DNA from 2 places in the Brevibacillus sp. AY1 genome. Region 1 is predicted to be linked to the other one. Evidence: riboswitches for the same ligand, from Rfam matches in the RefSeq annotation. Region 1 holds a riboswitch; the other holds the start of a gene.

Region 1 (3,331 bases):
GCGACTGGCTTCCTCCGGAGACACACTCAGCGGAATTCCCACCATCATCCCTTTGCCACGCAATGCCTGCAGCTGCTCTGGCAAGCGCTCCTGCAAGCTGGCCAAGCTGCTCCACAAGTATTCAATCACTTCCTCCACATGGGAGGCAAAAGCAGGATCTGTCCATTCATCCATGACCGCGTTCCCCAGGGCAGCGGATAGTGGCGAAGGAGCAAAGGTGGTACCGTGGTCACCCGGTTTGAACTGGTTCATCAGTCTCGGACCAGCGATCACGCCCCCCAAAGGAAGTCCTCCCCCGACGCCTTTTGCAAACAAAATCAGGTCTGGTGTAATGCCTGCGTGCTGGTAAGCAAACAGCTTTCCAGTTCTCCCCATCCCTGTCTGGATCTCGTCCATCGCAAGCAACATGCCTTCTTCCTGACAGACTGCGGCTACGTCGCGCAGAAAGTCCTCAGATAACGGAATTACACCGCCAGAACCAAGTACCGGCTCCATCAAAACAGCAGCAGGCTTCTCGTTTTTGCAGATCGCTCGCAAGCCGTCTATGTCCCCAACCTCCAGCTCATAGACAGGAAAGGAAGGTTGCGGGAAATCCTGATACACATGAGCTTGTCGCGTGAGGCGAACCGCCCCCAACGTCCGGCCATGAAAGCTGTTGCGCAGGACGACAATCCCGTCTCTTCCTGCTCCATCGGTTTTCGACCATTTATGGATGAGCTTGATGGCTGCCTCTGTCGCCTCCGCTCCCGAGTTGCTGAAAAAGACCTTTCCCGGGATTGTCGCGTCCACCAAACGTTTTGCCAGTTTGATAGCAGGCTGATTGAGGAAGATATTGGAGATGTGCAAGAATTGCGTGCCCTGTTCTTTGAGCGCCTCCACAATTTTTGGATGAGAATGACCAAGCACGTTAACAGCAAGCCCAGTAAACAGGTCTAGATAGCTTTTCCCTGTGGTGTCGTACAGGTAGTTGCCCTCACCCTTGGCAATTGCGATCGGCAAGCGTTTATAGGTTGAGATGATGTATTGTTCATCGAGCGAACGCCAGTCCATGAGTCAACTCTCCCTTAGAGCTGACGCAGCTCTTGCATGATTTCGGTTTTGGAGCGTGTTTTGTCATCGATTTGCTTGATCACGCGTGCAGGAGTTCCCGCTACTACCACGTTTGGTGGTACATCATCAATGACGATAGCTCCAGCAGCTACTACCGAGCCTGTACCAACGCGAACGCCTTCCAGGATCACCGCATTGGCGCCGATCAAAACGTCATCCTCGATGATTACCGGTGTAGCAGATGGTGGCTCTACAACACCCGCGATGACAGCGCCCGCACCGACGTGGCAGTTTTTACCAATCGTTCCACGTCCACCTACAACAGCATTCATATCAATCATGGTACCTTCGCCAATAACGGCTCCAATGTTAATGGATGCGCCCATCATAATGACGGCATTATTACCGATGGTAACCTGATCACGAATGATCGCTCCTGGCTCGATACGTGCTTGAATACCTTTCATGTCCAAAAGTGGAATAGCGGAGTTGCGGCGATCGTTTTCCACCACGTAGTCTTCAATTTTTTCGGCGTGCTGAGTCAATACAGGCTCGAGATCTTTCCATTCACCAAACACCACACCTGTATTTCCCGTAATGAACGCTTTGGAGTTCACACCAAAATCGATGCCTTCCAGTTCTCCTTTTATGTAGAGCTTCACAGGGGTTTTCTTTTCGCTTTTCTGAATAAACGCGATAATTTCATGGGCATTCATCATGTTCATGGGTAAAATCCTCCTTTTGATTAAAAAGCATGTAAAAAAGCAATGAGTGCACATGCTATCTCATTGCTTTTGATTTCTCGCCAGCAAATCGTAAATAGCACTCCAAAAAAGGCCCTATGCCTTCAATGACAGGATTTTGGTTCTTCACGTCAATCCCAGCTCTTGCTATCTACGGGGTGTAGCAAAAGCTTCGGCGCTTCAGCCTTTCCGTCTTTTCCTACCCCCATGGTAGTTGATGAAAAGATGTACTCTTCGTCAGCGCACCTCTATTTAGATTTATCTATTGAATTTCATTTAACTCTACCAAATTCAACTTCAGGTGGCAACAGCTTTCTCGAGCATGAAGATGAGACTTTTATGAATAATCTCCTTAACAACAAAAGGAATTCTGTGGTACACTTTCGGTCCACGTCTGATAATCAAGGAGAGTCAATCATGCTCATACGTAACCAAGAAGCCATTTATCTTCGTCCTATGCAAGTAAGCGATGCATACGAACTGCACTCCCTCCGCACGCGCAACCATCATTTCTTGCAGCCGTTTGAACCCATTCGTCCTGCTGCACATCTCACACTCACAGGTCAAACCGAGCAGCTAGCGCAAGCAGAACGTGATTTTGCAGCCGGGACCGGATATGCTTTTGGCATTTTCCTGAACGATACAGACCAACTGATCGGAAGAATCGCATTGTCCAATGTGGTGCGTGGTGCTTGGCAAAACGCAACACTTGGCTACTTTCTCGATCAAGTCCAGAATGGCAAGGGATACACTTCGATGGCTGTGGGTCTTGTACTGGACTTTGCGTTCAATACGGCTGAATTACATCGTGTACAAGCCGGCGTCATGCCTCATAATTTGCCTTCCATTCGCGTGTTGGAGAAAAACGGATTTCGTCGTGAAGGTCTTTCCCTACACTATTTACAAATCAATGGTAAATGGGAGGATCATCTGATTTTTGCTCGTACCATCGAGGATACTCAATCTCCTTCCTTATGATTCCGATCGTTTCCACAAGCATTGGTTTCTGAGTAGCTCTACGATGAATTGTCGCAAGTCATCTGCGTGGGCATACTGCTCTACTTTCTCCAGCTGTATTTCGACTCCCGTCTTCCTATGCTTTACAATGCCCTCTTCCACATGAAAACCGTACGACTTCAGCATAATTATTTGCTCCTCTGTCATCGAATGACCTCCAGGTACACGTAAGACCCTCGCCGTCAGCAAGGGTCTTACATGCGCTATCCTTTATTTTACTTCTACGGTGAATACCAGTCTTTGGACGATTTTTTCATCGTCGATTTTCTTTTTATATGCGCTGTATCTTTCCACAATTATGCACGTGCGGTACGTTAAGGTGTTCTCAACCTCTACTGTATATTCGCCTGTTCGTCCATCTTGTTCAATCAATCTGCCCAGATCAAGGGAATCGTATCCGCCCGGTTCATAGTCCTCTGATTTGCGCGGTTTATACGCTTTGATGACTTCCCCATTATACTTCACCACTAATTCGTTTTTGGCAGAAATCTCACCGTCACCGAAGTCAAACATCGCCCCAT
Region 2 (3,331 bases), on a different contig from region 1:
GTTGCTGGCAGGATATTGCGAATGACCTGCGGCAAGACAACGTGAAACATCGTTTGCAGATGGTTCATCCCAATCGCTTGAGCGGCTTCGTATTGGCCTTTATCAACGGAAACAATGCCGCCGCGAACGATCTCTGCCATATAGGCTCCTGTATTGATGGACACGATAAAGACAGCGGCAAACAACCGATCGATATCCATGCCAAAGGCTAAAGCAGAACCATAATAGATCACCATCGCCTGCACGATCATCGGTGTTCCCCGGAAAAATTCAATATAAGTGGAGAATAGGGCATTTATCACTTTCAGACCGATTCGTTTGGCTCCACGTTCCGGAAGTGGAATCGTGCGGATCACCCCAGCCAATAGCCCGATCACTGCCCCCAATATAGTACCGATCAAAGCGATATACAGTGTGGTCCCCGCTCCGCGCAGGAACATGGGCCAGTTTTCAGAAAGTATTCTGACAATCCACTCGAAGCTCATGTTTGTCCTCCATTTCATCTTCCTTTTCTATGCTACTGTCTGCCTGGGAGGCTCTCAGGATCAGTTAAAACCGACTGCACGTGCATGCAGCCGGTTTCTCGACTCTGTTATTGTGCTGCTGGCTGATTCTTGATAGCTTCATCCATAATCTGGGTACGCTCATCTTCAGAGATGCCAGTCAGTGCTTCATTGATTTTTTGAGTCAATTCGCTGCCCTTTTGCACACCTACCGCGATTGCCGTATCATCTTCGGAGGTCTGGAAGCCGTCTTTGAATTCCACCATCACAAAGTTCGGATTCGCTGCTGCCGCACTCACCGCTTCAGGACGCTCAGAAACGTATCCATCAATTACGCCAGATTCCAGAGCAACGCGCATCGCAGGGAAGTTGTCCAGTGCCGGTTGCTGTTCCACACCTTCAATTTGGGGAATCACGGAATAGTGGAAGGTATTTAATTGTGCCGTTACTTTTGCTCCTTTAAAATCTTGGATCGAAGTCGCACCTTCATATTTACTGCCTTTTTTCACAACCATCACGAGGTTGGATTTGTAGTAATTGTCGGAGAAATCAATGGTCTCTTTACGCTCAGCAGTTGGAGACATGCCTGCGATGATGGCATCGATTTTGCCAGAGGTTAAAGCTGGAACCAGACCATCCCATTCTGTTTTCACGATGACCAACTCTTTACCCAAGCTTTCTGCAATTCTCTTCGCGATTTCTACATCGTAGCCACCCGCAAATTCGGAGCTGCCGTCGATTTTTACGGCACCATTGGAATCGTCCATTTGCGTCCAGTTGAATGGCGCATAACCTGCTTCAAGACCTACTTTAAAAGTCGAATCGCTTGCAGCTGCAGGCGCCTCTGCTGGGCTGCTGCTCGAGCTTGTACCGCACCCGGTTAATAGGATCATTGCTGATAGAAAGATAGCGAGAAATGATGATAGTTTTTTCAAGATTGTTCTCTCCTTTTGATTTTTCTGATGATGGTAGGATGACGCTACTAAGATCAACACATTCTTAGAGAAAAACGCAAAAAAGCGACCTGAGAAAGTCTCTGGCCGCACTATTTATATAGTCTTCCCATAAACCTCCCTTTAACCCAAATGAGATAGCTCAACTCAATAAATCGGGGAATTTATTGAGACAGTCCTGCAGCTCTTAACTGCAGACCCAGCAAGTAATACCGAGCATATTACAAGCTTCGGCGACATTTCCTTCTCCCTAGCCTCATCGTTTTCTCGAACTCCACTACGGACTGTTAAATATCGCGCCTCTACCTCACTGTAGAAAGTGAGGTCTTATTAAATTTGTTTATCAGTATACTATCTATCGGGAGAACCGTCAATAACGGAAGGTTTTGGAAAGCATATTCACAAGAAAAACATTTTACGAAACATACAATATGTATGAGGTTTCTTCGAAAAGAGTACAAACACACGGATTCTTTCGTTATAATAAAATGGTAGAATAATCTGAAAACGAAAGGAGGTACCCTCCACTCCATGTCCGACCAACTATCCCGTTTTCCTTACCCCTTCAATAGCGATACGTATCGCTACTCCAACAATTCGGTGCTTCTCGATCCACCGATTGCCATCGAGGTTACGCCGGAATACCTGGAGGAAATGACACTCAAGCGGTCGCTGCTAGCCAATCATCCCAACCGCTGCTATCAGTCACTCCCCCATACGATACCTGCACAATGGGAAATCGCAAGCCTTGTGCTGCATCATCTGCATGAAACCTATCCGGAGGACTTTTCCTTAACGAAAGAGGGAAATTCCTGGACGTTTTCCAACCACAAGCTCAATGAAACGCAGCAATTCGTCTTCGGAGATGTTTCGACGCTTCCCTGGGAGCCACTCGATTTCGTTGGCCGCCATGTGCAGGAGGATTTGATTCTGATGGGACAGCGAGACGGTGATTTATTTCTGGATGCAGGCCAGCTTTGTTTTCCAGCCAACTGGTCGCTCGAATTCAATCTGGGGATGAATTTCGTAGAGATTCACAGTCCGATTCCTGGATTCGCAAATGGGAACCTAGATGAGAAAATTCGCAACTTTATCATGAAGCTGGAGGTTGGCCAACCCTGGGTCCGAAGAAACTGGTCGCTTAATGCAGGCAAAAGGCTGGATGCTTCCCTCGAAACCTTTCACCAGTGGGGACAAATGCGCAAACAGGTCACAGCAGAAAATGCCGGAGAGACGGTGTACTTGCGTGTAGAGGTACAAAAGCTCTTCCGTTTGCCACGAAGCCACGCTGTTCTCTTTACGATCCACAGCTACTTGATCACCTTACATGAACTGGCTCAAAACCGGGCCTATCTGGAACAGCTGTACCATGTTCTGGTAGAGCTGCCCGCGTTTATTGCAGAATATAAAGGGATGAAGCTGTACAAGCAACAAGTCATTCAGTATTTGGAATATGAGCTGCAAAAAGAGAGGGGGTAAAGCATGCAAAAACAGCGATACCTGCTCTTGATGGATGAGACAGGTGAGTCTGCTTCTCATGATCTCAGAAACGAGCTTGCGGCAAGCAGCCTCCCAGTGGAAGTTCATCCTGTCACGTTGGAAAGCTTGCACCAGCCTGAATTGTCCGCACTGCTCTCCAGCCAATGGATCGGTACCTACCTCTATCTGCTTGTCTCATGGCCTCTTTTGGAGCCCTTGAGGCAACTGGCAGAGGACGCCGGATTTTCCGAACAAGAGATGGAATGTCACGGTTTCGGGCCGCACACCAGGCAGGTTTTTTGCTCTGCCTGTCAAAAGATGAACCAAACGGAAGACGAGACGGTCATTTCGTGCCATTTTTGCGGAGAGGAGCTAAGCGTGTCCGAGCATTATTCC

What was found. A riboswitch is a leader RNA that binds a small molecule or an ion and turns the genes downstream of it on or off. The one in region 1 is predicted to bind lysine.
Region 2: linked by a shared signal. The riboswitch ahead of JZI27_RS23050 (transporter substrate-binding domain-containing protein) and the one ahead of dapD (2,3,4,5-tetrahydropyridine-2,6-dicarboxylate N-acetyltransferase) in region 1 are both predicted to bind lysine.

Annotation. Positions count from the first base shown of each region.
Region 1 is NZ_JAFLPN010000005.1:35,565-38,895, forward strand. Features, by position in the region: gene JZI27_RS06960 (aspartate aminotransferase family protein) at 1-1,050, opposite strand, end outside; gene dapD (2,3,4,5-tetrahydropyridine-2,6-dicarboxylate N-acetyltransferase) at 1,065-1,775, opposite strand; lysine riboswitch at 1,863-2,052, opposite strand; gene JZI27_RS06970 (GNAT family N-acetyltransferase) at 2,211-2,771, shown strand; gene JZI27_RS06975 (hypothetical protein) at 2,766-2,957, opposite strand; gene JZI27_RS06980 (hypothetical protein) at 3,021-3,331, opposite strand, start outside.
Region 2 is NZ_JAFLPN010000055.1:9,751-13,081, reverse strand. Features, by position in the region: gene JZI27_RS23055 (amino acid ABC transporter permease) at 1-485, opposite strand, end outside; gene JZI27_RS23050 (transporter substrate-binding domain-containing protein) at 593-1,438, opposite strand; lysine riboswitch at 1,587-1,769, opposite strand; gene JZI27_RS23045 (heme-dependent oxidative N-demethylase family protein) at 1,988-2,935, shown strand; gene JZI27_RS23040 (dimethylamine monooxygenase subunit DmmA family protein) at 2,939-3,331, shown strand, end outside.